Regions from separate parts of the Delftia sp. HK171 genome, predicted to be linked through region 1. Evidence: predicted binding sites of a transcription regulator. Region 1 holds the regulator's gene; each other region holds the start of a gene.
What was found. Region 1 encodes HrcA, which represses chaperone genes, less so after heat shock. Its sites were predicted from a motif close to TTAGCACTCNNNNNNNNNGAGTGCTAA; they were not measured.

Region 1 (10,532 bases):
ACGCCCGAGGTACTTGCCGCCCACGGCCTGCCCCCCAGCAGCGAGGGGCGCGACCCCATGGGACGCAGCCTGATGCTGCTGACCCAGACCTTCGAGGCACCGCCGACCACGGGCTGGCTGATCACCCTGGTCGATATCAGCGATCTGCGCAGCGCCCAGGCCCAGCGCGACCAGGCCATGCAGTTCATCTCGCACGACATCCGTGCGCCCGTGGCATCCATCATCACCTTGCTGGAGATGCAGCGCGGCGCCGTACAGGCCCCCGACCTGGGCCTCCTGCTGCCGCGCATCGAAGGCTATGCCCAGGCCTCCCTGCAGCTGGCCGACGATTTCGTGCACCTGGCACGCGCCCAGCAGCAGGCGCTGCGCCGGGAACGGCTGGACCTGGGCCTGGTGCTGGACCAGGCCGTGGAAAGCTGCTGGGCCCAGGCCTCTGCGGCCCACGTGCAGCTGGAGTTCCTCCTGCCCGAACAGGAATGCCCCGTGCTGGGCGATGCGGGCATGCTCCACCGCGCGGCCGTCAACCTGATCGGCAACGCCATCAAGTACGGAGCGCGCGCAGATCAGGCAAACCCCGCCACGGTGCAATGCCTGCTGCAGCAGGACGCAGGCCATTGCCGCATCACCATCCGAGACCACGGGCCCGGCATGGATGGGAAGGCCGTCGCCCGGCTGAGCCAGCCGTTCGAGCGCCTGGACCACCACCAGCACCTCGACGGCGTGGGCCTGGGCCTGGCCTTCGTGCGCACCGTGGCCGCCCGACATGGCGGGCAGCTTGAGATAGAAAGCACGCCCGGCCAGGGCAGCGCCTTCAGCATCGTGCTGCCGAAAGCGGAAAAGGCCTGACTGGCATCTCAGGGACGCGGATGCGGATGCGGATGCAGAAAACGAAAAAGCCCTGAAGTCTTTCAACTTCAGGGCTTTGCGTTTTTTGGTGCGGCTGGCAGGAATCGAACCCACGACCCCTTGGTTCGTAGCCAAGTACTCTATCCAGCTGAGCTACAGCCGCAACGCTTCGCATTGTAGCAGCGGGTTTTGGGGCCCCCGGACAAAAGCGCCATATTTCTGCAAAAAACCCGGCGCCCGCATTCCCCGGCAACCGGGCGATGGCATGCCATGCGGCATGCCTTGCACCCAGCAAAAAAGCCTGCCGCCCGGAAAGGCGGCAGGCTTTTCATACCAATGGATGGTAGGGCCTCCCAGAGTCGAACTGGGCACCAACGGATTATGAGTCCGCTGCTCTAACCAAGCATGAGCTAAGGCCCCTGATTCACCAAGGCAGCACGGATGCAGGCCATGGCAAACAACTATTGTAGAGCCTAACCCGCAGGACTCAGCGCTTGTGACTCAGCGCATTGCTGACGAGCTTGGAGGTGATGTCCACGATCTGGATCATGCGGTCGTAGTGCATGCGGGTGGGCCCGATCACGCCCAGCGTGCCCACCACCTTGCCGTCGAGCTCGTAGGGCGCGCTGACCACGGACAGCTCCTCGAAAGGCACGACCTGGCTTTCACCGCCGATGTAGATGCGCACGCCTTCCGCCTGGCTGGAAAAATCCAGCAGCCTGAGGATCTGGGTCTTTTGCTCGAACAGGTCGAAGGCGCGGCGCAGATTGCCCATGTCGCTGGAGAAATCGCTGACCGACAGCAGGTTGCGCTCGCCCGCGATGACCACGTCCTCCTGGGCGCTGGTCATGGCCTCCGTGCCGATGTTGACGGCCGCCTGCATGAGCGTGGCCACCTCGCCGCGCAGCAGCTCCACCTCGCCCTTGAGGCGCTCGCGCACCTCTTCCATGGCCAGGCCCGCGTAGTGGCTGTTGAGGAAGTTGGAGGCTTCGATCAGCTGCGAGGACGAGTAGTCCACGTCGGTGAAGATGACGCGGTTTTGCACGTCACCGTCGGGCGATACGATGATGACCAGAAAACGCCGCTCCGACAGCCGCACGAATTCGATGTGCTTGAACACCGAGGTGCGGCGCGGCACCAGCACCACGCCCACGAACTGGGAAAGGCTGGACAGCAGGTTGGCGGCGTTGGCGATGACTTTCTGCGGCTGCTCGGGCGCGAGCTCGGGCGTCACGATATCGGCACGGTCTGCAGTGAGCATGGTGTCCACGAACAGCCGGTAGCCCCGGGCGGTCGGAATGCGGCCCGCCGAGGTGTGCGGGCTGATGATCAACCCCAGGTCTTCGAGGTCAGCCATCACATTGCGTATCGTGGCAGGCGACAATTCAAGCCCCGACGCACGCGACAGGGTTCGCGAGCCCACAGGCTGGCCGTCAGCGATATAACGCTCGATCAGCGCTTTGAGCAACAACTTGGCACGTTCGTCGAGCATGTGATGATTTTAATGATGTAATTTCCAGAAATGACGTCCACGTTTCGCCACGTTGCCTTGATCGGGAAGTACCACGCTCCCAGCGCAAGCGCCCCGTCCGAGAATGCCAGCAACGCGCTTGAGCGCATTGCGGACTTCCTCAGGCGCCAGGGCTGCGAAGTCGTGCTTGATACCCAATCGGCCCTGCACGCAGGGCTCACAGACTACCCCACCCTCGATGTCGATGGCCTGGGCAGGCATTGCGACCTGGGCCTGGTCGTCGGCGGCGACGGCACCATGCTCGGCGTGAGCCGGCACCTGGCGCAATACGGAACGCCCCTGATCGGGGTGAACCAGGGCCGCCTGGGCTTTGTCACCGACATCGCGCTGGAGGACTTCGAGGCCACGCTCACGCCCATGCTGCAGGGCGAATACGAGGAGGACCTGCGCCCCCTGATGTGCGCCCGCGTGATCCGCGACGGCCAGTGCGTGTTCGAGGCCCTGGCCATGAACGACGTGGTGGTCAACCGCGGCGGCACATCGGGCATGGTGGAGCTGCGCATCGAGGTGGGCGGCCGCTTTGTCTCCAACCAGCGCGCCGACGGCCTGATCGTGGCCACGCCCACGGGCTCCACGGCCTATGCGCTGTCCGCCGGCGGGCCGATGATGCACCCTTCCATCCCTGCCTGGGTGATGGCACCCATTGCGCCGCACAACCTGTCCAACCGCCCCATCGTGCTGTCCGATGCCAACGAGGTCACGATCGAGGTCGTGGCCGGGCGCGATGTCAGCGCCAATTTCGACATGCAGTCCCTGGCCTCGCTGCAGCACGGCGATCGCATCCTCGTAAGCCGCGCCCACCACAGCGTGCGCTTTCTGCATCCCAAGGGCTGGAACTACTTCGCCACGCTGCGCAAGAAACTGGGCTGGAACGAGGGAGGCGCCTGACCATGGCGCTCAAGCGCATCGTTCTGCGCGACTTCGTGATCGTGCAGGCCCTGGATCTGGACTGGCATGCGGGCTTCACCGTGCTGACTGGGGAGACCGGCGCCGGCAAATCCATACTGATCGACGCATTGCAGCTGGCCCTGGGCGCCCGCGCCGACGCGGACGTGGTGCGCGAAGGCTGCACCCAGGCCGACATCTGCGTGGAGTTCGACGGCTGCGCGCGGCTGCGCCCCTGGCTGGAGGCCGCAGGCCTGGCCTGCGAGGACAGCAGCCTGCTGCTGCGGCGCACGGTGGACACCCAGGGCCGCAGCCGCGCCTGGATCAACGGCACGCCGGCCACGGCCACGCAGCTGCGCGCCCTGGGTGAGCAATTGATCGACATCCACGGCCAGCATGCCTGGCAAAGCCTCACGCGGCCCGATGCGGCGCGCGCCCTGCTCGATGCCTATGCCGGCATCGACAGCCGCGAGGTCCAGGGCTGCTGGAGCCGTTGGTCCCAGGCCCGGCAGGCGCTGCAGCATGCGCAATCCGCCCAGGACAGCCTGCAGCGCGAGCGCGAGCGGCTGCAGTGGCAGATCACCGAACTCGACAAGCTGGCCCCGCAGGCCGACGAGTGGGACGAGCTCAATGCCCAGCACACGCGCCTGTCCCATGCCCAGACCCTGATCGACACCGCCCAGACCACGCTGCAGATGCTGGAGGACGACGAGGCCGGCGTGATCACTCCGCTGGGCCGCGCCAGCCACCTGATCCAGAACCAGGAGCACCTGGAGCCCGACTTCCAGAACATTGCCGACGTGCTGGCCTCATGCATGGCCCAGGCGCAGGATGCGCGCCATTCGCTGCAAAGCTATCTGCGCCGCGCCGACTTGGACCCCGAGCGCCTGGCCGAGCTCGATGAGCGCCTGTCGCTGTGGATGCAGCTGGCGCGCCGCTACCGCCGCACGCCCGATGAACTGCCGGCACTGCTGGCCGGCTGGCGCCAGGAGCTGCAGCAGCTGGACGCCGCCGTGGACATCGAGGCCCTGCATGCGGCCGAGCAATCGGCGCAGCAGCACTACCAGGCCAGCGCCCGGGTGCTGTCGCAGCAGCGCGCACTGGCTGCGCCGCGCCTGTCGCGCGCCATCACCCAGGCCATGCAGGGCCTGGGCATGGAAGGCGGCCTGTTCGAGGCCGCCCTGTCCACGGCCGACTCCCCCGGTGCCTTTGGCGTGGACAGCGTGGCCTTTCTGGTTGCCGGCCATCCTGGGGCCAGTCCCAAGCCGATTGCCAAGGTGGCGTCGGGCGGCGAGCTGTCGCGCATTTCGCTGGCGATTGCCGTGACCACCAGCGAGCTGGGCGAGGCCGGCACGCTGATCTTCGACGAGGTGGACTCGGGCGTGGGCGGCGCCGTCGCCGAGACCGTGGGCCGCCTCATGCACGCACTGGGCCGATCGCGGCAGGTGCTGTCCGTCACCCACCTGCCGCAGGTTGCCGCCTGCGCCGACCAGCACTACCTGGTGGCCAAGCAGCGCGCAAGGCAAGGCACGCTCAGCACCGTGCAGCCGCTGGACAGCGCCGCACGCGAGGCCGAGCTGGCGCGTATGCTCGGTGGCGAGCGCCAATCCGAAACCACGATGGCCCATGCCCGCGAAATGCTGGCCATGGCGCGCCAGGCACCTGCACCCCGCCCACCCCCGCGACGGGCCGGCCGGCAGCGGCCACAGGCCGATGCCGACCGCACACGGTCCAAGCCGGGACGCGCGGCCAACGGCGCGCGCAATACCAATGGAGGCTGATGCCATGTCGCTTGAGATCGTGCTGATCACCGGGATGTCCGGATCGGGCAAATCCGTCGCCCTGCATGCGCTGGAGGATGCCGGCTACTACTGCGTGGACAACCTGCCCCCCGAGCTGCTGTCCGCCTTCGTCGAACTGGAGCACGGCCGCCACAGCAACAAGGTGGCCATTGCCATGGATGCGCGCAGCGCCGGCGGACTGCCCCACCTGCCCGGCCAGCTGGAACGGCTGCAGCGCCAGGGCGTCGTGCCCCACCTGGTCTTTCTGGACGCCACCACGGGCACCCTGGTGCGGCGCTTCTCCGAAACCCGGCGCCGCCATCCGCTGTCGCAGGGGCCGGTCGCCGAAGGCCGCCGCGCCCTGGTGCAGGACATAGAAACCGAGCGCGAACTGCTGGGCGACCTGCGCGAGAAGTCGCATGTCATCGACACCAGCCACCTGCGCTCGTCCCAGCTGCAAAGCTATATCAAGGAGCTGATTGCGGCCCCGGTGGGCCAGATGACGCTGGTCTTCCAGTCCTTCGGCTTCAAGCACGGCCTGCCCTCGGATTCCGACTATGTGTTCGATGTGCGCATGCTGCCCAACCCGCACTACGAACCCCAGCTGCGCCCGCTGACCGGCATGGACGCACCCGTGGCCGAGTTCCTGCGCCAGCAGCCCGGCGTGGACCAGATGCGCCGAGACATCCAGCAGTTCCTGGAGTCCTGGCTGGACATGATGGCCAGCAACCACCGCAGCTATGTCACCGTGGCCATCGGCTGCACGGGGGGCCAGCACCGCTCGGTCTTCCTGGTCGAGGAACTGGCGCGGCACTTTGCCCCGCGCTGGCCCACGCTGTGCCGGCACCGATCGCTGGACAGCCGGCCCACACTCAAGCCTGCCGACCTGCTTGCGCACGACGTCTGAGCGCCAGGCCCCGCCTCCGGAACACTGCGATGCAAGGCTTGCCGATGACGAACGCCCCGCGCGTGTTGCTGGTGGAGGACGACCCCGCCATCGCGCGCACCGTCTGCTATGCGCTGGAGCGTGACGGCATTGCCGTGCGCCACTGCCTGCAGCTGGCCGATGCACGCGCGCAATGGCAGGCACAGCCGCCCGATGCCCTGCTGCTGGACGTGGGCCTGCCCGATGGCAACGGCCTGGACTGGTGCCGCGAGCTGCGCCAGGCCGGCGCCGCCGTGCCGCTGCTGGTGCTCAGCGCACGCGGCGAGGAAATGGACCGCGTGCTGGGCCTGGAGCTGGGCGCCGATGACTACCTGACCAAGCCCTTCAGCCCGCGCGAGCTGGTGGCCCGCACCCGCGCCCTGCTGCGCCGTGCGCAGCGCCTGCAGCCCGCGCCAACGGCCAGCGCAGCGCCGGCCGATGCCCTGTTCAGCATCGATACGCAAGGCCAGCGCGTGCGCATGCAGGGTGTGGCCCTGGAGCTGACGCGGCGCGAGTACCAGTTGCTGCGCTGCCTGCTGGAGCGCCCCGGGCGCATCCTCAGCCGCGAGTTCCTCCTCGACAGCATCTGGGGCCAGGACAGCGACAGCACGGACCGCACCGTGGATACGCACGTCAAGACCCTGCGCGCCAAGCTGCGCGCCCAGGCGCCGCAGCAGGACTTCATCACCACCCACCGCGGCATGGGCTACAGCCTGACGCTGCCGGGCTGAGCCACCGCAGCACGCCATGCGCCTCGGACTGCGGCTGTTCTTCGCCTTTTTCGTCATCAACGGCCTGGCCGCATTCTTCGTGCTGCGCGTCTTCATGGTCGAGGTCAAGCCCAGCGTGCGCAAGGTGACCGAGGACACGCTGGTCGAGACCGCCTACGCCCTGGCCGCGCTGGCCAGCGACGACATGGCCAGCGGCGTGCTGCAGCAAAGCCCCGCGGACAGCCGCTTCGCGCACCACATGCAGGCCTATGCCAACCAGACCGTCAAGGTCTGGATCTGGGACACGCGCAAGACCAGCCTGGACATGCGCGTCACCGTCACGGACCAGAAGGGCCTGGTGCTGTTCGACTCGGCTGGCCTGGACCAGGGCGCCGACTACTCGCGCTGGCGCGACGTGTACCGCACGCTGCGCGGCGAATACGGCGCACGCACCACGCGCGAGGTGCAGAACGACGAGGCCAGCAGCGTCATGTATGTCTCGGCACCCATCATGGTCGATGGCCGCGTGGCGGGCGTGCTCACCGCCTCCAAGCCCGCCCACTCGGTGCAGAAGATCGTGGACAGCGCGGAAAGCAAGATGCTGCGCGGCGGCCTGCTGTTCCTGCTGCTGTCGGCCGGCGTGGGCTTTGCCGTGACCTGGTGGCTGGTCATCCATGTGCGGCGCCTGCGCAGCTATGCCCAGCAGGTACAGGCGCCCACGCTCAACGAGGCCGCCTCCCCCACCACCGCCCCTCCCATGCCCGAGGCCCCGCGCATGCCCGGCGAGCTGGGCGAGCTGGCTCGCGCCATGGAGAACATGCGCAGCCGCCTGGAAGGGCGCGACTACATCGAAGGCTATGTGCGCGCCCTCACGCACGAACTCAAGAGCCCCGTGGCTGCCATCCGTGGCGCAGGCGAGCTGCTGCAGGAAGACCTGCCCCCGGCCGACCGCGAACTGTTCGCGCGCCAGGTGGTGGACCAGTGCCAGCGCCTGCAAAACCTCGTGGACCAGTTGCTGCGCCTGAGCCAGCTGGAGCAGCGCCGCGCCCTGCACCCGCACACGGCCTGCAGCCTGCAGGCCTGTGCCGAACAGGCCATGGCGCAAGTCAACAGCGCAGCGCACCAGCGCCGCATCCAGCTGGTACTGCAAGGTCAGGACAGCAGCGGCCCCTGGGAGCAGGACCTGGTGGTGCTGGCCCTGAGCAACCTGCTGAGCAACGCCATCGACTTCGCCCCAGAGGGCAGCAGCATCCACGTGGACCTGGAGCCCGGCCGCGTCAGCGTGCGCGACCACGGCCCCGGCGTGCCCGAGGCGCTACTCGGCCGGCTGGGCGAACGCTTTTTCACCACCCCCCGCCCCAACGGGGAGCGCAGCGGCACGGGACTGGGCCTGTCCATCGTGCTGCGCATCATGCTGCTGCACGGCGGCAGCATGCAGGCCGCCAACGCCCAGCCCGGGCTGCGTGTCACGCTGAACTGGCCACTGCGGGCACACTGACGCCCCCCCTATCGGCCCTGCGAATCCGACTTCACACCCGCTTCACACACTTCATTCCGGCCACACAGCCCCCGCCCAGACTGCGTCCACGATCAACGAACGGGATGTGGAATGAAGAACCGACTGCTTGCCAAAGGCGTGGCCCTGCTGGTCATGCTGGGCCTTTTGATGCTGGGCCTGGGCCTGATACACGACGTGGTGCGGGACCGCATACGCAACCGCGACAACGCCGTGCAGGGCGTGGTCGCCAGCCTGGCTGGCCGCCAGACGCTGATGGGCCCGGTGCTGGTGCAAAACTGCACCGAGACCACGGGCGTGGAAAAAGGCAGCAAGACCGAATGGACCACGCGCCAGTTCCAGCGCATGCTGCTGCCCGACCAACTGCGCCACCAGGCCACGGCGCGCATGGAGGAGCGCTCGCGCGGCCTGCACCAGGTCAGCACCTATGCCATGCAGGACAGCATCAGCGCCAGCTTCACGAACGCCGCCCAGTACCTGGAAAAGCCCTCCATCGACACGGCGGCCAACCAGACCGTGCGCTGCGGCGCACTTCGGGTGGCGCTGTCGCTCACCGATCCGCGCGGCATACGCTCGGCCACCATCGAAGCCGATGGCAAGAGCCTGGACGTCGGCCCTGGCACATCACTGGAGCGCTACTCGCAGGGCCTGCAGGCGGAACTGGCGCCGGCCCTGCTCAAGAAGGACGGGCCCCTTGAACTGAAGATTGCCCTGGAACTGGTGGGCACCGAAAAGCTGGCCTTCGTGCCGCTGGGCAGCCACAGCCAGGTCCAGTTGTCGGCCGACTGGCCCCATCCCTCGTTCGGTGGCAGCTTTCTGCCCAACCGGCGGGAGATCAGCGACAAGGGCTTCGAAGCCAGCTGGAACCTCTCGGCCCTGGCCTCGTCCGCACGCCAGGCCTTCACCGACCAGCAGCCGCTGTGCCAGCCCGGCCGCCGCGACATGGAGGAATACGCGGCCACCGCCCATGCCCCCAACAGCGGCCCTTGCCTGGAATCGCTGGATACGGACTTCGTGGACCCCATCAACGCCTACTCGTTGAGCGACCGCGCCACCAAGTACGGCCTGCTCTTCGTAGTGCTGACCTTCGTGGCCGTCGGCCTGTTCGAGGTGCTCAAGCAGCTGCGCGTGCATCCCATCCAGTACCTGCTGGTGGGATCGGCGCTGTGCAGCTTCTTCCTGCTGCTGATCAGCCTGTCGGAGCACATGGGATTTGCCAGCGCCTACGGCATTGCCGCCTCGGCCTGCGTGCTGCTGCTGGCCTACTACGCCAGCCACATCCTGGGCAGCCTGCGCCGCGGCCTGCCGTTTGCGGCGGGCATCGCCGCACTCTACGGCCTGCTGTACGTGCTGCTGCAACTGGAGCAAAGCGCGCTCATCGTGGGATCGATCGCGCTGTTCGCGGTGCTGGCCCTGATCATGGTCTGCACGCGGCATGTGGACTGGTATGCCTTCGGCCGGCAGGATGGCGACCGCTCCAGTGAAGACGCGGGCACCCCACCCACCGTGGGAGCGCTGCAGCCATGAGCACCATCACCGCCATCAGCGATATCCGCAGCCCGGACAATCAGGCGCTGGAGCGCCAGCGCTGCGAACAGGCCTGGCAACAGGCCGTGCAAAGCGGGGACCGCCATGCCCTTGGCTCCCTGCGCCTGCACATTGCCGACGCCACCGCACGCGCCAGGCGCACGCCCGGCGCACGGGAACAGTGGCTGGCCTGGATGCTGCTGCGCTGCGCCCTGCTGCTGCCGCGCCGCAGGTTCTAGCCAGCCGGGCCGACCGTGGCCTCAGCCCGCGAATTGCGCATCCAGCAGCTTGCGCACGGGGGCTGGCAGGCCCATGTCGGCCCAGGCTCCGGCATCGGCCCAGCAGCCCTGGCCGTCCGGCGTGGCGGCATCGATGCCGCCGCCCTGCACGCGCACGCGCACCGGATGCAGGTGCAGATCGCGGTGGGTGAGCACATGCAGGAAGGCGGGCAGATCGGTCCAGTCCAGGGGCGCCGTTCCTGGCCAATGCTGTGCCACCGCCTGCTCCAGTGCCTCGCGCCCGTTGAACACAGGTGGCGCATAAAGCCCCGCCCAGATGCCCTGCTGCGGACGGCGCTCCAGCCAGACGCGGCCCTGCCCGTCCACGGCGATCAGCAGCCACCAGGCCTCGGAACTGCGCTTGAGCTTGCGCGTTCGCACGGGATAGTTTTCGGGATTGCCAAAGCGGGCTGCCCGGCACTGCGGCTGCAGCGGACAGACCAGGCAGCTGGGCTTGCGCGGCGTGCAGATGGTGGCACCCAGGTCCATCAGGCCCTGGGTATAGCGGGGCATGGCCTGCTGCAGGTCCTCGG
Region 2 (10,532 bases), 2.6 Mb from region 1:
GCGCACGGGCGGCGCCATCGCCATGCACCAGCCCCGGGACCTGTGGCTTGAAGAAATCACCGCAGCCCAGAGCGATGTCTGCGAACCTGAATGGGTGCAGGCCGAGCATCCGCTGTTCCTGCTCTACACCTCGGGCTCCACCGGAACCCCCAAGGGCGTCCAGCACGCCACGGGAGGCTATCTGCTGCATGCCGCCGTGACCTGCGCCTGGACCTTCGACCTGCAGCCCTCCGATGTCTTCTGGTGTACGGCGGACATCGGATGGGTGACCGGCCATACCTATATCGCCTACGGCCCGCTGGCGCTGGGCGCCACGCAGGTGGTGTTCGAGGGCGTGCCCACCTACCCGGACGCGGGACGCTTCTGGAAAATGATCGAGGCCCATGGGGTGACGGTCTTCTACACGGCGCCCACGGCCATTCGCTCGCTGATCAAGGCCGCCGACGCCGATGCGCAGGTCCATCCCGCGCGCTACGACCTGGGCAGCCTGCGCATCCTGGGGTCCGTGGGCGAGCCGATCAATCCCGCTGCCTGGCACTGGTACCACGAGCAGGTGGGCGGGGGCCGCTGCCCCATCGTCGATACGTTCTGGCAGACGGAGACGGGCGGGCACATGATCACGCCGCTGCCCGGAGCCACGGACCTGGTGCCCGGCTCCTGCACGCTGGCCTTCCCGGGCATTGCCGCCGCCGTGGTGGACGAGGCCGGCAACGAGCTGCCCTGGGGCGACAGCGGCATCCTGGTGATCAAGCGCCCCTGGCCCTCCATGATCAGGAACATCTGGGGCCATCCCGAGCGGTTTGTCGCCAGCTACTTTCCCGAAGAATTCAAGGGCCGCTACTACCTGGCGGGAGACGGCGCGGTCCGCGATGCGCGCACCGGCTACTTCACCATCACCGGCCGCATCGACGATGTGCTCAACGTCAGCGGCCACCGCATGGGCACGATGGAGATCGAGTCCGCCCTGGTGGCCATGACCGACCTGGTGGCGGAGGCCGCCGTCGTGGGGCGGCCCGATGACACGACGGGAGAGGCCATATGCGCCTTCGTCGTCCTCAAGCGTTCGCGGCCCAGCGGCGCCGAGGCGGCAGACATCGCCAGGCTGCTGCGGGAGTGGGTGGCCAAGGAGATCGGGCCGATCGCCAAGCCCAGGGACATCCGGTTCGGCGACAACCTGCCCAAGACCCGCAGCGGCAAGATCATGCGGCGATTGCTGCGCAGCATTGCACGCGGCGAGCCCATCGTGCAGGACACCTCCACCCTGGAGAACCCGGCGATCCTGGAGCAGCTGTCACAGGCCTGCTGAAGGCCAGGCTGCAATCCACAAGCAATGCAGCCTTGTCAGGCTGCGAGGCCTGCAAGGCAGCCCGCCCGTTCAAGCTCCCAGATGTTGGAAAGCAGCTGCCGGGCACGTCCCTCGCCGGCAACGGGCGCGGCAAGCTCGATGAACTTGTCCTCCAGCGCCCCATCCGACAAAGGCAGCTCGGGATCGCCCTTGCGGTCCGGCTGGAACCAGCCATGGCGGCGGCCATCCCAGGTGACGATTTCCACGCGCGCCGATCTCTTGCCAGGGAAGGCCCGGTCGATCTGCGGGTCCACCGCAACCTGGACGCGCTCGAGCATCGCGCGAACGGCGGGATCGGCCAGGCGCTCCGGGGTGTACGCCGAAAGCCGCACGCTGCCATGGACCAGGGCCGTGGCCACCACGAAACGAAGACTGAAGCGGGCTTCGTTTTCCGTCGCAGGATCGGTGTAGCAGGCAATATCCAGGGCCGGGCCATAGGTGGCCACGGCCACGCTGCAGATGTCGTCCGCCCGCAGGGCATGCTGGCTGCGCAAGGCCAGTGCGGCGTCGATGGCCGCAAAGGTATGGCCGCAGCCGACGTGGTTCTTGAAGGTGAGCCGGGTGATGTGGAAGTCCCTGCCCAGCGTCGCACCGATGTCTGACCAGTCGGGTCCGTCGCTGACTGCGCGGCCCAGGCCCAGCTCTCCATCCAGCACGTCCAGCGATCCCGTCACCCCCTGGTGCGCAAGCTGCGCGGCCAGCAGGCCGGCCTCCGCTGCGCGACCGGCATGCAGGGGCTTGGACATCGAATCCATGCGAAATGCCTGCTGCAAACCCGCAGAGAAGGTGGCCGCCGTGGCCAGTGCATGGGCGAATTGTCCTGCATCCAGCCGCAGCGCATACCCTGCGGCCGCCGCTGCCCCGAAGACGCCCACGGTGCCGGTGTTGTGCCAGAAGCGGTAGTGGGCCCGGCCCAGGGTCACGCCGATGCGGGTGGAGACCTCATAGCCCAGCACCACGGCACGCAGGAAGTCCAGGCCACTGGCCCCTGCCTGCTGGCTTGCCGCCAACGCCGCCGCAATGGTTGCGGCCCCGGGGTGGTACATGGCATCGCGGAAGCTGTCGTCCACCTCGGCGGCATGGGCCGCCGAACCGTTGAACAGTGTCGCCGCCCGCGCCGTGGCCATGCGGCCGTTTCCAAGCCGGCAGGAGCCGCGGTCCAGGTCCTCGGCAAGCACCTGCTCCAACTGTGCAAGAGGGGCCGCGCCCAGCCCCGGGAACAAAGCGGCATACCAGTCGATCACGGCACGCTTGGCATGGTGGATGACGGTTTCGGGAAGCTCGGTACGGTGGTATTGAGCGGCAAACTGCCCGAACACTTCGGTCGCATGCATGTGTGGTTTCCTTGGATTGGCCCTCAATGAGGCCGTCTTTTTCTGGAAGAAATGTGCAGTACCTGGCACCCTCAGGCCAGAACCAGCACACCATCCGCAGCGCACACGCCCTGGCCCTGCGGCAGCACGAACACCGGGTTGATCTCCGCCTCGATCACGCGGTCGCCCAGCTGGGCGGCCATTGCAGAGAACGCGACGATGGCATCGGCCAAGGCATCGACATCCGCCTTGGGGCGGCCGCGAAAGCCGTCCAGCAGCGGCCAGGTCTTGAGCTCCCTGGCCATCTCCAGCGCGTCAGACAGGCTCAGCACCCCCAGCTGAGAGCCGTCGTCCGGCAGCAACCGCAGCGTGGTGTCCTGGAACAGCTCGGCCGTCACGCCTCCCATGCCCAGCATCACGGCAGTACCCAGCGCATCCTTGTGCAGGCCAAGAATCAGCTCGATGCCGCCGGCCACCATCTGCTGCACCAGGAACCGGTCCGGGCGCACGCCCGCCCTGGCCTGCACGTCGTCCACCATCGCGCCCAACCGGGCACCTATGGTTTCCGCCGTCAGGCCGACGGCGACACCGCCGACATCGCTCTTGTGCGTGATCCGGGACGAAAGGATCTTGAGCACCACCCGGCCGCCCAGTTCGCGCGCGGCGGCTTCGGCCTCTTCGGCGGTGCGCACCACGCGCTCGGCCGCGCACGGCACGCCGAAACGGCGGAAAACGGCCTTGGCCTGCGCTTCATCGAGGCAGCCAACGGGCAGGTCCAGTTCCTGCAGGGTGTCCTTGCCGACGACCGGCTCGGAAGGCGCACCCTGGAAGCCGTTGACGCGCAGCATGCCCGCCAGCGCGGCCGTGCAGCTTTCCGCCGCAGCGAAGGCCGGCACGCCGCGTTGCGTGAGCAGCGCGCCGATCTCCGGCGCATGCGGGCTGACGTAGGCCAGCACCGGCTTGTCGGAGTGGGGGAGGCACTCCTGGATGGCACCGGCCAGCAGCTCGGGCATGGCCAAGCTGGAGGAGCCGACGATGATCACCAGCGCGTCGTAGCTCGGGCTTGCCAGCAAGGCATGGATGGCGCCGCGCAGCAGGTCGGGACGCAGGCCCGCCAGGGTCACGTCGATGGGGTTGCGGTCCAGCACGGCCTCGCTGCCGGTCTGCAGCGCACGCAGTGCGTCAGCCGTCGCCTGGTCAGGGGCCGGCGTGTCGAATCCGGCCACGCCCAGATCGTCCGATACCAGGGTGCCCGCACCGCCGGTGGACGTCAGGATGGCGATGCGCCTGCCGCGCAGCCTGCGGCCCGTGGCCAGCGCAGCGGGCACGTCCAGCAGGTCGGCAAAGCTGTGCGCACGGATCACGCCGACCTGCCGGAACAGCGCGTCGTACATGCGATCCGCACCGGCCATGGCGCCCGTGTGCGATACGGCGGCCTTGGCGCCGGCCTCGGAGCGGCCGATCTTGAAGGCCACCACGGGCTTGCCGGCACGCGCGGCCTTCAGGCAGGCGGCACGGAACCTGGCGGGATGGCGCACCGTCTCCACATACAGCGCGATCACCTTGGTGGCCGGGTCATCGGCCAGGTGGTCTATGAAGTCGGCCAGTTCCAGATCGACTTCGTTGCTGGTGGAGATGAGCTTGGACAGGCCGATGCCACGCGCGGCGGCGCGCGACAGCAGCGAGCCCAGGATGCCGCCGCTTTGCGAGACGACGCCGATGCCTCCGACGGGGAACTCGTCCATCTCCAGTGCGCCCGAGGGCGACAGCACGATCCGGTCGGTCAGGTTGACCAGCCCGATGGTGTTGGGCCCCAGCAGGCGCATGCTGCCGGCCGCCTCGATCAGCTGCCGCTGGCGGTGCGCCCCGTCCTCGCCCGTTTCCGTGTAGCCGCTGGCCAGCACGATGGCTGCCGCGCAGCCCAGCGCCGACAGCTCCCTGACGGCCTGGTGCGCACGCTCGGCGCCAAGCAGCACCACGGCCACATCAGGCACTTCAGGCAACGAGGCCACATCGGGATAGCAGGCCAGATCGCCGATGCGCTCCACGCGCGGATTGACGGGAAGAATGCGGCCGGCAAACCCGTGCTTTTGCAGGTAGGCCACCGGGCGGCCCGTGGTTTTCTTCAGGTCGGCAGAGGCGCCTATGACGGCGACACTGCGCGGCGACAGCAGCTTGGCAATGGCTTCGCTCATGGCATCACTCCTTGCCGGCCGTCTTGGCCAGGAAGGCCTCCACCGATGCGCGGTGTTCACTGCTGGTGTAGCAGATGCCCTGGGCCTGGCTGCCCTGGGCGAAGACATCGTGCGAAGACAGCTCGAAGCTCTGGTTCAGGATGGTCTTGGTCAATGCCAGCGCGGTGGAAGAAGCCGAGGACAGCTCGCGCGCCCAGGCCTGGGCGTCTGCCACCAAGGTCTCGGCACTGGCCTGGCGGTCCACGATGCCCAGGGCCAGGGCTTCCGGCAGCTTGACCTGGCGGCCGGTGAAGATCAGCTCCTTGGCCTTGGCCAGGCCCACACGGCGCGGCAGGAAATACATGCCGCCGCCGTCCGGGATGATGCCGCGCAGCACATAGCTCCACGCGAAGCTGGCCCATTCGCTGGCGATCACGAAGTCGCAGGCCAGCGCCGTGTCTGCCCCCAGGCCCGAAGCCGCGCCGTTGACGGCGGCGATCACGGGCTTGGGCATGGTGTGCAGCAGGGCCTGGACATGGTGCACGCGCTGCTGGCGTTGCCAGCCGTTGAAGCCCACCTCGCCCGCGGGAGCATTCATGCGCCTTTGCATTCCGGCAATGTCCCCGCCTGCGCAAAATCCCTTGCCCGCGCCTGTCAGCACCAGGGCCTTGATGGCCTTGTCTGCCGCCACGCGCTCCAGGGCATCGATGAACTCGGTGCGCATGTCGTCACTCATGGCGTTGCGCTTGTCGGGGCGGTTCAGGGTCAGGGTCGCCACCGCGTCGGCGACATTCAGTTGGATCAGTTCGTAGTTCATGGCGTGCTCTGAAAGCGATCGCAGCCAGTGCGATCAATCGGGATGGATGTTGTTTTGCTTGACGATCTGCGCCCAGCGCTTTTCCTCGGCCTGCACATAGGTGTCCAGTTCCGCCGCAGGTCCGGCATTGACCATCAGGCCCTCGTGCTCCAACTTGCGAACGAACTCCGGCGAGCGGGCCGCCTTGCGGGCCGCGGCGTTCAGGCGATCGATCACGGCAGCGGGCGTGGCGGCCGGCGCGTACAGGCCGTACCAGCTCTCGACGCGGTAGCCCGGGACGGTGACGGCGATGGGTGGCACGTTCTTGAATGCCGCAGACGGCTCGGCCGTGGTGACCCCCAGCACGCGCAGCTTGCCGTTGTCGATGAAGGTGGATACCGCCGCCGCCGTGGCAAACATCATGTCCACCTGCCCGCCCATGAGATCGGTGAGCGCCGGGCCTGCGCCGCGGTAGGGCACATGGGTGAGCCTGACCTTGGCAAGGTTGGCGAACAGCTCACCCGCCAGATGCGCCGAAGTCCCGGCGCCCTGCGAGGCATAGGTCAGCTTGTCGGGACTGGCCTTGGCGGCGGCCATCACGTCCGCCACCGTCTTGTACGGACTGGCGGCGGGCACCACCAGCACGTTGGGGCCGCGGCCGATCAGGATCACCGGGGCAAAGGCTTTGTTGCTCCCGTACGGCAGCTTGGCCTGCAACGCCGGATTGACGGCGTGCGCGAACGAAGCCACGACCAAGGAATATCCGTCCGGCGCACTCTTGGCAACGTTGTCGGTGCCGATGATCGTGCCGGCACCGGGCTTGTTGTCCACGATGACGGGCTGGCCCAGGTCCTTGGCCATCTCGGCCCCCAGCGTGCGGGCGATCAGGTCCGTTCCACCGCCTGGCGCAAAGGGCACGACGAGGCGCACGGGCTTTTCCGGGAAGGCTGCAGATGCTGCGCTGCAGACAGTCGCGAGCACGGCAATGAACGCAATGGCCCTTGCACAACGGCGGGCGGCGAAACTGGGCATGGTGTGTCTCCTGGTTCTATGGACAGAGGTCCGGTCACTGCGCCAGCGTTGCGATGACGCTGGCGACTGGCTTGTGAAAGCTTAGGGAAACGCACCGCGCTTGTGACCCCCCATATTCCAACCAGTGAAACTCCAAAGCGGGCGCGCCAGAGCCTGCGGCTGCATTTCCCTTGCATTCGGTGGAATACTTGGCTTCCATCAGGCGCCCGTACCCGGGCAGGAAGAACACAGCTTTCGACACCGGGGCAAGCGCGTCCTCCCACCAGCGGCAGCAGCATGACGAACAGGCGATCCCCCATCCTCCATGACAAGCCGGGACAGTCCCCGAGCAACCGCTCCCTGGAAAGAGGCGTCGAAATACTGCGTGCGTTCAGGCCCGGCTCGGAACTGCTGGGCAACAGCGACCTGGCGGAACGCACCGGCCTGTCCAAGGCCACGGTCACCCGGCTGACGCAGACCCTGGTGGGCTGCGGCATGCTGCAGGCCGACCACCCGAGCCGGGCCTTTCGCCTGGCCCCGGCGGTCCTGAGCCTGGCGCACGCCATGCGCACAGGCTCGACGGTGCTGTCGATTGCGGCGCCCCTGATGCGCACCCTCGCCGAGACACGCAGGATCAACGTGGGCCTGGCATGTCCCGACCGGGACGAGATGGTCTACCTGGAATCCATCCGCTACAACCGCCGGATCGTGCTCAGGCATGTGGTCTCGGGCCAGCGCGTTCCCATGGAACTGACATCACTGGGGCGTGCCTACCTGGCAGCGGCGCCATCGGCCAGGCGCAAGGCCTTGCTCGACAGCTTCAGGCTCAAGAGAGGCGCCCAATGGCCTGCGCTGGAGCAGCAGATCCAGGCGGCGATCAAGTCCGTGAAAAGCCAAGGCTTCTGCGCCGCATCGTGGCAGCCGGAAGTGGTTGCGCTGGCCACGCCGCTGGTGACACCCGATGCCATCTATGTCCTGAACTGCAGCGTCTCCACCACGGAGCCTTTGCCGGCCATCGTGCAGGAGCTGCATCCGGCCTTGCTGCAACTGGGCCGGCAGATTGAAAGCCTGCTGGAAAAACTGTAATGCTCTCCCAGCAATATGCGCCCACCGCTGGCAAGCAGGGTTTCCAAAAATCGCTCAGACTAGGCACAAACGACTTTTGGCACTCCAAAAATGAGTGCAACCGTCTGAAAAACCCACGGAACTTTGGCTTTAGCACTCGGTCATAACGAGTGCTAATATGAAGGAATGGAAGAAAGGAACTCTGCAATGACAAACGCCTCCGGCTCCATTGCGACCACCTTGGCACCCGCTAACCCCTGGGCCCTGGTGCCGCCTCTGGGCAATTTGGATGCCTACATTTCCGCGGTCAACCGCCTGCCCATGCTCACCCTTGAGGAAGAGCAGGACTACGCCCGCAAGCTCAAAGAACACAGCGATCTGGACGCCGCAGGGCGTCTGGTGATGTCCCACCTGCGCCTGGTGGTGTCCATCTCGCGCCAGTACCTGGGCTACGGCCTGCCGCACGGCGACCTGATCCAGGAAGGCAACGTGGGCCTGATGAAGGCCGTCAAGCGCTTCGACCCCGATCAGAACGTGCGCCTGGTGAGCTACGCCATGCACTGGATCAAGGCCGAGATCCACGAGTACATCCTCAAGAACTGGCGCATGGTCAAGGTCGCCACGACCAAGGCCCAGCGCAAGCTGTTCTTCAACCTGCGCTCCATGAAGCAGGGCCTGAAGTCCGACGCCGCCATGGCCGAGGACGGCGCCATGCTGCGTGACACGCTGACCTCGGGCGAGATCGACGCCGTGGCCGAGAAGCTCAACGTCAAGCGCGAAGAGGTCATGGAGATGGAAACGCGCCTGGCCGGTGGCGACGTGCTGCTGGACCCCTCGCCCAGCGACGATGGCGAGCAGGCCTTCGGCCCCATCGCCTACCTGGCCGATGGCGCCCACGAACCCACGGCCATGATCGAGTCGCGCCAGCGTGACCACCTGGCCACCGACGGCATTGCCATGGCGCTGGATTCGCTGGACGACCGCAGCCGCCGCATCGTCGAGGAGCGCTGGCTCAAGGTCAACGACGACGGCTCGGGCGGCATGACGCTGCATGAGCTGGCCGCCGTCTACGGTGTCAGCGCCGAGCGCATCCGCCAGATCGAGGTGGCTGCCATGAAGAAGATGAAGAAGGCCCTGGCCGAGTTCGCCTGATGGCCTGACGGCCTGGGCTGACAAGCCGCTTCAAGACAAACCCGGATAATCTCCGGGTTTTTTATTGCCCGCAGCCTTTGCGGCCCCCACGTACCCCATGCCCGCCAGCGCCATCTCGCCACTACGCCGCCTCTTCGCCAATGCCTTGGCCACCGCCCTGGCCTCGGCCCTGCTGCCTTGCGCTGCCGTGGCGGGCGACAACTGGCCCAGCAAGCCGCTGCACCTGATCGTCGGCTTTCCCGCAGGATCTTCCCCGGACCTCACGGCGCGCGCACTGGCCGAGCCGCTGGAAAAGCGCCTGGGCCAGCCCGTCATCGTCGAGAACAAGGTGGGCGCAGGTGGCAACATCGCAGGCGAGCAGGTGGCCCGTGCGCGCGACGACCATACCTTCAGCGTGATGATCAACGGCAACCTGACGATTGCCCGCCTGCTCAACCCCGCCGTGCGCTACGACCCTGTGAAGGACCTGCAGCCCGTCAGCCTGATCGGCGTGGCGCCCCTGGTGCTGGTGGCTCCGGCCGGCGCGCCCGAGGGCCGGGCCTTCCTGGAGGCCGCTGCCCAGGCCGGCAACCGCTGGAGCTACGGCTCCCCTGGCGTGGGCACGGTGGGCCACCTGGGCATGGAGCTGCTCAAGAGCCGCTCCGCGCTCAGGCCCGAACACATTCCCTACCCCGGCTATCCGCAGGTGTTCAACGCCATCCAGGGGGGCGACCTGCAGCTGTCCATGCTGCCGCCCGCACTGGCCATGGCCCAGGTGCAGGCCGGCAAGCTGCGCGGCGTGGCCGTGACCTCGGCCGCGCGCAGCCCTCTGGCGCCGGGACTGCCCAGCCTCAAGGAGCTGGGCGTGGGGGATTTCGATCTGGAGATCTGGAACGCCGTGGCCGCGCCCAAGGCCATGCCCGCCGCCCATGTGCAGAAGCTGGCCGAAGCGGTCAGCGAGATCGTGCGCTCGCCCGAGATGCGTGCACGCCTGGCCGCCCAGGGCTGGCAGGCTGTCGGCAGCTCGCCCGAGGGCCTGGCCCTGCGCATACGCCAGGACGTGACGGCACTGGGCCGCATCATCCGCGAACAGGGAATCCACGCGCAATGACGTGCTCGATCACACTGCCATGACCGCTGCCCAAGCCTTCACCGAACTCAACGCCTGGCAGGTCATGGCCTGGGGCCTGCTCTTCTTCGGCGTGCTGTACACGGCCGGCGGCCGGGGCATGACGGCGCTCACGCGCTGGCTGCAGCGGCGCGGCGTGGGCCGCGTGCTGGACACGCGCCCGCTCAAGCCCGACCAGTTGCGCCGCGAATGGCGCCAGTCGCTGCATTCGGTGCTGATCTTCGGCATCGGCATGATCGTGCCCTGGGGCCTTCTGCAATTGGGTTGGGCGCGGCTGGAGCCCGATGCAGGCCCCTGGCGCATTGCCATCGAAATCGTGGTGCTGCTGATCTGGAACGATGTGCATTTCTGGATCAACCACCGCCTGCTGCATACGCGGCTGCTGGGGCGCTTTCATGGTGACCATCACCGCTCCATCGTCACCACGCCGTGGTCCACCTACAGCTTCCATCCCATCGAGGCGCTGATGCTGGGCAACGTCATCCTGCTGCCCATGGTGGTGCATGACTTCAGTTTCTGGTCGCTGGCCTCGGTGCCGGTACTCAGCCTGCTGCTGAACGTCATAGGC
Region 3 (10,532 bases), 280 kb from region 1:
AGCCGTTCAGCACGGCGTTGACCACCACCGAGGGCTCGCCACCGGCGTTGGCCACGATTTCGCGCAGGGGCGCTTCGATGGCCTTCATGATCAGCTTGATGCCGGCGTCTTGCTCGGCATCGCCGGTCTTCAGGTCGCCCACGGCTTGCTTGGCACGCAGCAGAGCCACGCCGCCGCCGGCCACGATGCCTTCTTCCACAGCAGCGCGGGTAGCGTGCAGGGCGTCTTCAACGCGGGCCTTCTTTTCCTTCATCTCGACTTCGGTGGCAGCGCCAACCTTGATCACGGCAACGCCGCCAGCCAGCTTGGCCACGCGCTCTTGCAGCTTTTCGCGGTCGTAGTCGCTGGTGGCTTCTTCGATCTGGATGCGGATCTGCTTGACGCGGGCTTCGATTTCAGCAGCTTGGCCAGCACCGTCGATGATGGTGGTGTTTTCCTTGCCGATTTCGATGCGCACTGCCTGGCCCAGGTCTTCCAGGGTCACCTTGTCCAGCGCCAGGCCCACTTCTTCAGCGATGACCTTGCCGCCCGTCAGGATGGCGATGTCTTCCAGCATGGCCTTGCGGCGGTCGCCGAAGCCAGGAGCCTTGACAGCCACAACCTTCAGGATGCCGCGGATGGTGTTGACCACCAGCGTTGCCAGGGCTTCGCCTTCGACGTCTTCTGCAATGATCAGCAGGGGACGGCCGGCCTTTGCCACGGCTTCCAGCGTGGGCAGCAGGTCACGGATGTTGCTGATCTTCTTGTCGAACAGCAGCACGAAGGGGTTGTCCAGCAGGGCAACCTGCTTTTCAGGGTTGTTGATGAAGTAGGGCGACAGGTAGCCGCGGTCGAACTGCATGCCCTCGACGACGTCGAGTTCGTTGGCCAGCGACTTGCCTTCTTCAACGGTGATCACGCCTTCCTTGCCGACCTTGTCCATGGCTTCGGCAATGATGCTGCCCACGGATTCGTCGGAGTTGGCGGAGATCGAGCCGACCTGGGCGATTTCCTTGGAGGTGGTGGTGGCCTTGGATTGCTTCTTCAGCTCTTCCACCAGGGCGGCGACAGCCTTGTCGATGCCGCGCTTGAGGTCCATGGGGTTCAGGCCGGCGGCCACGTACTTGGTGCCTTCGCGGACGATGGCCTGTGCCAGCACGGTGGCGGTGGTCGTGCCGTCACCGGCGATGTCGTTGGTCTTGGAGGCCACTTCCTTCACGAGCTGGGCGCCCATGTTCTGCAGCTTGTCCTTGAGTTCGATTTCCTTGGCGACCGAGACACCGTCCTTGGTCACGGTGGGGGCGCCGAAGGAGCGCTCCAGCACCACGTTGCGGCCCTTGGGACCCAGGGTGACCTTGACCGCGTTGGCCAGGATGTTCACGCCTTCAACCATGCGGGCGCGTGCTTCGCCGCCGAAAACTACGTCTTTTGCTGCCATTTCAATTCTCCGGATTCAGTTGGAAAGTGCGGTTTCGAAGCGCGGATTACTTTTCGACGACTGCGAACAGGTCGTCTTCCTTCATCACCAGCAGTTCGTCGCCATGGACCTTGACGGTCTGGCCGCTGTACTTGCCGAACAGAACGCGGTCGCCGACCTTCACGTTCAGAGCGATCACTTCGCCCTTGTCGTTCTTCTTGCCGGGGCCCACTGCCAGCACTTCGCCCTGGTCAGGCTTCTCGGCGGCATTCTCGGGGATCACGATGCCCGAAGCCGTCTTGGTTTCGTTCTCGAGGCGCTTCACGATCACGCGATCGTGCAGGGGACGCAGGTTCATACCAACTCCTAAATCATCAACAAAGTTGAAACAAAGACTTGCCGGCCCGGCGGGCCGGCATTCGAAGCAATGTGGGACAGAGGACTGTTAGCACTCATACCCAACGAGTGCTAATAATAAGGCAATTCGGCCAGGATTCAAGGGGTAGGGTCGGATGTGCCGCAGTGTGTAACCACGCCTCACATGCTTTTGCGCCACGGATTTCCGGTGGGTGTTGGCTCGGCGCTCGGCCAGCACCATGGCAAGAAGTGGCATCTGCGGAGCCCGCGCCGATGGAGTTCCTGCGGCGCGCCGCTGGGGGCCGGAGTCCTGGTTGCAGGATGTCCAGGCGCTAGAATGGGAATGAATCTCATTCATCTATTCATGCGATCTGCGCACATGGCCAGGGCGCCCCTTCCCGTCGTTGTCCATCCGATGCGTGGGGCCCCCGGCGCCACGCATCGGTTGCCCATCTGCGCGTTGTGCCTCACCTCCAGACTTTCATCACTGACGAATGCAGTGCCCTTGCGGGTTCACGGTCGGCTGCTGCATTCCTCCCGGGCGCAAAGGCTAGGGGATGAAACGCAATCCGGTCTCCGCAGCGCGGGGTGAGCCGATACCTGGACGCCAGACTCCAGAGGCTCCCCTGGTTGCGCTCTATACGCGTTGGCGCACGCCTGTGATGCGCATGTTGCGCCGACACTTTCGAACCACTGCAGCGGTCGAGGACGCGGCGCAGGAAGTGTTCGCACGGGTGGCCGCCACGGGCAGGAATCTCGAGCCCGGGCAGGAGCAGCCCTATCTGCGGCAGACCGTGCGCAGCGTGGCGGCACGCGACTGGGAAAAGGGCCCGGAGGCGCACGGGCTCCAGAGTGTTCCGTATGACGACTGCCAGCAAGAGCTGCTTGCCATCTCTGCCGAGGGCTTCGGAGACACCGAGCGTCAAGCCGAGAGCCGCCAGCGGCTGACGCGGCTGCACGAGGCGATCCAGGAACTGCCGCCGCGGCAGCGCGAAGCCTTCATTCTTCAACGGATCGAGGGGCGCACCGTTGAGGAAACCGCCGATTGCATGGGGATCAGTACACGGATGGTGGTGAAGCACCTGGGCCGGGCCGTCGGCTATTGCGAGACGCGCATCCTGTTCGCAAGTGCCACTCAGATGAGGCGCCTGCAGGCCCTGCAGGGCACACTGGACGCCGAAGAAGACAACGACGACGAATGCGCCGCCCCACCGGCGCAGGGCAAAAGAGCATGAGCGCAGAGCCAGGCCATTCCCGGTTGCAGGACCTCCCGCCCGAGCAGGTGCTTGGGCTCAACCATCGCGCGGGCGAGTGGTATGTGCGTCGCCAGCAGCCCGGCTGGTCGGGCGCGGACGAGCGCGCTCTCGACGAGTGGCTGGCGCAGGACCCGGCCCATCGCGAGGCCATGGACGGTGTCGGCCGCGCCTGGCGTGAAGCGGAGCAGCTCAAGGCCATGTTCCCGGCCGTCTACGGGCGCAACCCGCCAGCGGCTGCCGCCCGCGAAGCGCCGCGCGCCCGCAGGCCGGCGCCGCAGCCACGCAGTGCTGCAGGGGCCACGGACCGGCCGCGCAGACCCGCCATGGCATCGGCCTTCGCCGCAGCACTGTTCGCCGTGGTCGCCGCCGGGTACGGCTGGCACCGCTGGGACAACACCGCCAGCTATGCGGTCGATATCGCCACCGCTCCCGGCGAACTTCGCCGCATCGACCTGCCCGATGGATCGCAGGTGGCGCTCAATGCCAACAGCCGCCTTCAGGTGCGCTACTACCCCCGCCGGCGCGAAATCGTACTCGACCAAGGCGAGGCCTTCTTCAAGGTCGCGGCGGATGCCGGCAAGCCCTTCACCGTGGACAGCAGCGGCAGCCAGGTGCGCGTCGTCGGCACCGCATTCAATGTGCGGGCAGCCCCGCCGGAATTCGTGGTGCAGGTGCAGGAAGGGCGCGTCGAGGTGCGCTCAAAGACCCATCCCGAAGCCCCCGTGCTCGCCATGGGCCCGGGTGCGGGTGTGGCCATCGATCCCGCCAGCGGGCGCCGCCGCAGCCTTTCAGTGGCAACGCAAGACGTTGCGCAATGGCGGACCGGGCAGATCTACTTCAAGCGCGCCACGCTTCGGCATGTGGCGGATGAACTGTCGCGCTACCTCGGCCAGCCAGTGGAGATAGAGAGCCCTGCGCTCCAGGCCGTGACTGTTTCGGGCCTGCTTGCGCTGGAGGAGCCGGAACGCTTCCTCCTGGCCCTGCCCAGCGTAGCCAGCGTGCGCGTGCAGCGGCGCGCCGAGGGTGGCTGGCTGATCGGTTCTCGTTGAGATACAAATTGTTTCATTTTGCCGGGTTCTCTGGTTTTGCCTTTTCCTGCTTCTTCATGGGTAGGGGCGAGGAATTTCTGCGCCCCGGGGCTGCCAGCCACGGAAATGAGCAATCACCGCTTTCTGATTGATTCCCAGCCAACGGCCGCAAGCAAGCGGCATCCCCGCGCAGTTGGCTGTCCTCTACGCCCCCGCCTGATCTGGCAAGCGGGCGTACCCGCCTTCCTGCCCTGGGCCTGCCGTCGTCGTACGCACAAGGAATCCAGGAGCTACAGGTCATGTACCAAGGTCAGACGAGGGAACGTTTCGAGAACAACAATGGGAAGCTGGCCGCGCACCGTGCGCGGTCTGTCCGCACACAGGAGTGCGGCCCTGTGCTGCGGCCCAGCCTGGTGGCGGTGCTCGTGTCGGCAGCGGTAGCCGTGATGGCCGTCAGCCCCGGCGAGGCGCTGGCCCAGCCCGCCGCCGCCATGGAAACCCGCCAGCCCTTTCACATCGCGGCCCAGCCCCTGCTTGAAGCCCTCAAGGCATTTGGCCGCCAGACGCAAGCGCAGGTGCTCTTTGATGACGGGCTGGTCGAAGGGCGCCAAGGCGCAGCAGTCAGCGGCAATCTCAGTGCACGCGAAGCCTTGGCAAGACTGCTGGCTGGAACGGGCTTGGCCGCCGTCAGCACGCAGCCCGGCACCTTCACCATCCAGACAGCAGCGGCTGCGGCTTCCAAGGTGACTTTGGCGGAAGTGACGGTGACGGCGCAAGCCGATGCCAATGGAGCGACCGAAGGCACCGGCTCCTACACCGCGGACCGGGTGCGCACTGCCACCAAACTGGACCTGTCCATCCGCGAGACGCCGCAATCGGTCAGCGTGGTGACGCAGCAGCAGATGCGCGATGCCAACATGCAGTCGCTCGACGACGTGACCGATGCCCTTGTGGGTGTCACCTACAGCCAGCTGGGCACCGAGCGCTCGTACTTCTATTCCAGGGGCTTCCAGGTCACGGACCTGCAGATCGATGGCTTGTCCACCAGCATGGCCGAGAGCTTTTCGGCCGACGCCATGTCGCTCAACAACATGGCGATCTACGACCGGGTGGAGGTGGTGCGCGGCGCCAACGGCCTGCTCCAGGGCTCGGGCAACCCGTCGGCCGTCATCAACCTGGTGCGCAAGCGGCCGACGCGCGAGTTCCAGATGAGTGCCGAGGTCGGCGCCGGCTCCTGGGCGGACTACCGGGCGCAGTTCGACGTATCCGGCCCGCTCAATGCCCAAGGCACCGTGCGCGGCCGCGCCGTCCTGCTCAACAACCAGTCCAACAGCTTCAGGCAGGGCGCCGAGGCCGACAACCGGATGCTCTACGCCATCGTGGAGACCGACCTGGGCGCCGCCACGACGGCCAGCCTCGGCTTCAGCGCGCAGCGCGACAACCACCAGGGCTATGACTGGGGCGGCTTCAACACGCGGGAAGATGGCTCGTTCTACCCCCTGGACCGCTCGGCCTCGCAAGCAGGTCCCGACGCGCACCTGAACCGGGACAACTACACCGTCTTCGGCGACGTGAAGCACCGCCTGGGCAACGGCTGGAACCTGGCCGCCGCCTTCAACGCGGTGCGTTCCAAGGCCAGCTTCGTTGCCAATTACCCCGCACGGATCTCGGGCGGCAGCCATGCCCTGACCTGGGTGGACGCGGAGTACACCGACAAGCAGTTCGCCTTCGACCTGCATGCCACAGGCCCCTACACCCTGTTCGGCCGCCAGCATCAGCTCATGCTGGGCCTGAGCACCCGCAGGGACAACTTCGACTACGACATATACGCGCCCCGGGGCTCGCAGACGATAGACGTCACCGGCTTCGACTTCTCCTCGATCCGGGTGCCGGGCTTCAGCAGCACGCCCTCCGTCTATGCGCTGGAGCGCAACGAGAAGGGCGCTTCCATCGCCACCCGTCTGCGCGCCACAGAGGCGCTGAGCTTCATCGTCGGCAGCCGGTTGAGCTGGTCGGGCTATTCCTCCCGCAGCCCGTACACCACCGCCTCGTTCGACTCCGGCCGGCAGTTCATCCCGTATGCGGGCGTGGTCCATGACCTGAGCCCTGCGCATGCGCTCTACGCCAGCTACACCGACATCTATTCGATCCAGCAGTACTACAGCCCGAGCGGCCTGCTCGACCCGGTGAAGGGCAAGAACTACGAAGCCGGAGTGAAGAGCCAGTTCTTCGACGGCCGCCTGCAGACTGCGCTGGCGGTGTTCCAGACCGACCAGCTGAACCTGCCGGTGGCCCTGAGCATGGCCTCGACCTGCGGGCTCAGTGGCGGCGCCCGCTGCTACACAGAGGGCGCCAAGGTACGCAACCGTGGCATCGACCTGGAGGTCACGGGCTCGCCCGCACCAGGCTGGAACGTTGCCGCCGGCTTCACCTTCAGCGACCCGAAGTACGTGGCCGGCCCCAATGCGGGCAAGCACTACAACACCACCTTGCCGCGCAAGGTCTTCAAGCTGTCCACCGACTACCGCCTGCCCGGTGGACGGTGGCGTGTGGGCGGCAGCGTGCAGGCACAGAGCGCCATGTCGCACGACGGTGCCGGGTTTCGCATCCAGCAGGGCGGCTACACGCTGCTGAACCTGCATGCGGGTTACCAGTTCACCAGCCGCCTGCGGCTGCAGGTGAACGTTCGCAACGCACTGGACAAGCACTACTACCAGACCATCCCGACCAACAACAACTACGGTGGCGTCTTCGCCGGCACGCCGCGCAGCTTCGCGGTGACCCTGCGCTATGACTACTGACCGGCGGGACGGAAAGCACGACGACATGCGCCGTAACGCCACATCGAGTTGCGAGGCTGCCCGGTGATGCCGCCGCACTCCACGCAGCGCCGGTGGCGGCCCGGCGCGGGCAGGCTCGCCCTGGCGATCCTGATTCCGGCGGCCGCTGCCGCGGGTTGGCTCCTGCTGCGGCCGGATTCATCGCCGCGATGGCAGACGGCCACGGTCGGCCGCGGCGACATCGAATCGAGCGTCGCGGCCATCGGCACCTTGCAACCCGTGCGTTCGGTGGACGTGGGCGCCCAGGTATCAGGCCAGATCACCCATATCCACGTGCAGCCGGGCGATACGGTCCGCAAGGGCCAGTTGCTGGCCGAGATCGACGCCAGCGTGCTGGCGGCCACCGTGGAGGCCGGACAGGCCCGGATTGCCAGCCTGCGTGCCCAGCTGGACGATGCACAGGCCCAGGCGGAGCTGGCCGGCCAGCAGTACAGCCGCCAGCAGCAGATGGCGCGTGATGGAGCCACCCGGCTGGAGGACGTGCAGACGGCCGCCGCCATGCGGCGCTCGGCGCGGGCCAAGGTGGCGCAGTACGAGGCCACGATTCGCCAGACGGCGGCCAGTCTGCGCGCCGACGAGGCGCGGCTGGGCTACACGCGCATCTACGCACCCATTGAAGGCGTGGTGACAGGCATCGACGTCAAGGAAGGCCAGACGCTGAACGCCACCTACCAGACGCCCGCGGTGCTGCGCATTGCCGACCTCTCGCGGATGACGGTGTGGACTGAGGTGTCCGAGGCCGATATCCGCCATGTCAAGGTGGGCCAGGCTGCCTACTTCACCACGCTCGGAGGGGACAGGCGCCGATGGAGCGGCAAGGTGCGGCAGGTGCTGCCGGCCCCGCCCGTGCAATCCGGTGCCGGTGCCGCCGGTGGCAGCGGCGCTGCTGCGGCGCCCGCCATGAAGGCCGTGCAGTACACCGTGCTGTTCGACGTGGACAATCCCGACGGCGCCCTGATGCCGCAGATGACGGCCCAAGCTACCGTGGTGGCTGCGGCGGCCCAGGGGGTGCTTGTCGCTCCGCTGGCCGCCTTCAAGACCGCCAGCGACCTGCACACCGACAAGACGCACGAGGTCCGCCTGCTTGCCGAGCGGTCACCCGACCAGGTCGTGGAAGTCCGCCGTGTGCGTCTGGGCGTGAGGGACCGCCTTCAGGCGGAGGTGCTGGAGGGGCTGGCCGAAGGCGACCGGATCATCACCGGTGAGACGGCCCCGGCCGCAGGCCCCAGGAGATTGCGGTGGTGACCCCGCTGATCGAACTGCGGGGCATCCGCAAGCGCTATGGCGGCGCCACCACGGGGCGCCCCGTGGTGGAGGTGCTGCACGGCATCGACCTGGCCATCCATGCCGGGGAATTCGTCGCCATCGTCGGCCAGTCCGGCTCGGGCAAGTCCACGCTGATGAACCTGCTGGGCTGCCTGGACCGGCCGAGTCAAGGCACGTACCGCTTCAACGGCCGTGACGTGGCCGACCTGGTCGCCGACGAGCTGGCCTGGCTTAGACGCGAGGCCTTCGGCTTCGTGTTCCAGGGCTACCACCTGATCGCCACCGACTCCGCGCAGGAGAACGTGGAGATGCCGGCGATCTACGCCGGCAAGACCGGGGCCGAGCGCGCAGAACGTGCAGGCGTGCTGCTGGGACGCCTGGGGCTTGCCGGCAAGCTGCACCTGCGACCCAACCAGCTGTCCGGAGGACAGCAGCAGCGCGTCTCCATCGCCCGGGCGCTGATGAATGGCGGGCGCATCATCCTGGCCGACGAGCCCACGGGCGCGCTGGACAGCCAAAGCGGCGCCGAGGTCATGGCGCTGCTGCACGAGCTGGCGGATGCCGGCCACACCATCATCCTGATCACCCACGACCGCGAGGTGGCGGCACAGGCCCGGCGCGTCGTGGAGATCCGCGACGGGCGCATCGTCGGCGACGTCCGGGAGAGCCGCGCTGCGTCAGGCCAGGCCGCGTCAGGCCGAGCCGCGTCAGACCTCGCGCTCGCGGCCATCCCCGCGCCCGGCGGGGCACGGGCGCGGCTGGAGCCGGGCACGCCGCTGCTGCCGGACCTGCGCGAGGCGCTGCGATCGGCCTGGCGCTCCATGCGCATCCACCGCTCGCGCACCGCACTGACCTTGCTGGGCATCGTCATCGGCGTGGCCTCGGTCATCGTGATGCTGGCCGTGGGCATGGGAGCGCGCGAGGACGTGGTCGCGCGATTGGGCGCGATGGGCTCGACCGTCATGTACATCAACAACCGCCCGCCACCGCAGGGTGGTCCGCAGGGCGTGACGACCCTGGCCGACCTCGAAGAGATAAAGAAGCTGCCGGAAGTGGCGCACGCCATGCCCGTGGCGCGCGACCCGGCCATGCTGCGACATGGCAACTTGGCCTGGCAGGCGGACACCATCGCGGCCACCCATGCATGGCCGTCCATCCATCACTGGTCGGTGGCAGAAGGCCGGTTCTTTACCGAGGCGGAGGACGAACAGCTGGCGCCGGTGGTCGTGATCGGGCAGAAGGTGCGCGAGCGGTTCTTCGAAGATGAATCGCCGCTGGGCAGGCAACTTCTCATCGGCAATACGCCGTTCCAGGTGGTCGGCGTCATGGCGGCCAAGGGCGCTGGCGATGGCGGCAGTTCGCAAGACGACCTGGTGGTGGTGCCCTACCGCTCGGGCATCCTGCGCGTTTTTCCGAACGGTCGCAGCTTCGATCCGCACTACACGGTGGTCCAGGCGCGGGATTCGCCGAGCGTGCTGCCGGCGCAGGCGGCCATCGAGGCGTTGCTGCGCTTGCGCCACGGACGCGAGGATTTTTTCGTCGCCAACGCAGCCGCGCGTTTGCAGGCGCAGGCCCAGGCACAGGATTCGATGACGACGATGCTCAGCCTGATCGCCGCCGTGTCCCTGCTGGTGGGCGGCATCGGCGTGATGAACGTCATGCTCATGGCGGTGAAGGAGCGCACGCGCGAGATTGGCATCCGCATGGCCACCGGGGCGCGCCAAAGGGACATCCAGCGACAGTTCCTCACCGAGGCCGTGCTGGTGACCATGGTCGGCGCAACCGCCGGCGTCGTGGCGGGGGTGGCCATCGGGGCGGGTCTCATCGTCTGGGGCAGCGAACTGGTCTTCTCGGCGAGAGCCATGCTGCTGGCCTTCGGCTGTGCGGTGGCGACGGGCCTGGTGTTCGGCTTCATGCCGGCCCGACAGGCGGCAAGGCTCGATCCTGTCGTTGCGCTGGCAGGGGAGTAACGAGGCCCGGTGCGGAACTTGCGCAACCTCCTCAAGACCCGGGGCGGCTCACAACCCCCTCGGCCGCTGCCTTGAAGTTCTCCATGACTTCATCGATCGGCTGACCCATCTGCGCATGGACGATGGCGCCGTCCGCCACCAGGGTGAGCGCAGCGCCCACGGACACGGGATGGCCACCGAACAGGCCATCCAGCACGGACGACATTTCCTGCTTGTGCCGCCGGACCGTCGCCAGGATCTCAGGGTCGGACGAGCCCAGTTCGGCAGCGGCATTGAGAAAGGCGCAGCCCCGAAAGTCGGGCTGGCCGAACCAGCTCCTGAGGGTGGCGGACAGGGCATCCAACGCGGACGAGCCCCGGGCGGTCGCCTGCGCCAGGCTGGCCTGGAACCAGGAAATCCACCGTTCATGGCGGTAGTCG

Region 2: the regulator HrcA is predicted to act here: its motif matches at 7,855-7,881, upstream of rpoH (RNA polymerase sigma factor RpoH).
Region 3: the regulator HrcA is predicted to act here: its motif matches at 1,842-1,868, upstream of BO996_RS26880 (co-chaperone GroES).

What each region holds. Positions count from the first base shown of each region.
Region 1 covers NZ_CP018101.1:5,726,166-5,736,697, forward strand. The annotation lists gene BO996_RS25585 (CHASE2 domain-containing protein) at 1-846, shown strand, start outside; tRNA gene BO996_RS25590 (tRNA-Arg) at 933-1,009, opposite strand; tRNA gene BO996_RS25595 (tRNA-Ile) at 1,188-1,266, opposite strand; gene hrcA (heat-inducible transcriptional repressor HrcA) at 1,334-2,338, opposite strand; gene BO996_RS25605 (NAD kinase) at 2,369-3,265, shown strand; gene recN (DNA repair protein RecN) at 3,268-5,043, shown strand; gene rapZ (RNase adapter RapZ) at 5,048-5,950, shown strand; gene creB (two-component system response regulator CreB) at 5,980-6,699, shown strand; gene creC (two-component system sensor histidine kinase CreC) at 6,716-8,176, shown strand; gene creD (cell envelope integrity protein CreD) at 8,288-9,721, shown strand; gene BO996_RS25635 (hypothetical protein) at 9,718-9,960, shown strand; gene mutY (A/G-specific adenine glycosylase) at 9,982-10,532, opposite strand, start outside.
Region 2 covers NZ_CP018101.1:1,849,375-1,859,906, reverse strand. The annotation lists gene acs (acetate--CoA ligase) at 1-1,306, shown strand, start outside; gene BO996_RS08375 (MmgE/PrpD family protein) at 1,342-2,679, opposite strand; gene BO996_RS08370 (acetate--CoA ligase family protein) at 2,751-4,853, opposite strand; gene BO996_RS08365 (enoyl-CoA hydratase/isomerase family protein) at 4,858-5,649, opposite strand; gene BO996_RS08360 (tripartite tricarboxylate transporter substrate binding protein) at 5,683-6,660, opposite strand; gene BO996_RS08355 (IclR family transcriptional regulator) at 6,937-7,725, shown strand; gene rpoH (RNA polymerase sigma factor RpoH) at 7,912-8,856, shown strand; gene BO996_RS08345 (Bug family tripartite tricarboxylate transporter substrate binding protein) at 8,954-9,946, shown strand; gene BO996_RS08340 (sterol desaturase family protein) at 9,966-10,532, shown strand, end outside.
Region 3 covers NZ_CP018101.1:6,001,333-6,011,864, reverse strand. The annotation lists gene groL (chaperonin GroEL) at 1-1,417, opposite strand, end outside; gene BO996_RS26880 (co-chaperone GroES) at 1,464-1,754, opposite strand; gene BO996_RS26875 (RNA polymerase sigma factor) at 2,422-2,988, shown strand; gene BO996_RS26870 (FecR family protein) at 2,985-4,058, shown strand; gene BO996_RS26865 (TonB-dependent siderophore receptor) at 4,433-6,838, shown strand; gene BO996_RS26860 (efflux RND transporter periplasmic adaptor subunit) at 6,905-8,122, shown strand; gene BO996_RS26855 (ABC transporter permease) at 8,119-10,113, shown strand; gene BO996_RS26850 (TetR/AcrR family transcriptional regulator) at 10,145-10,532, opposite strand, start outside.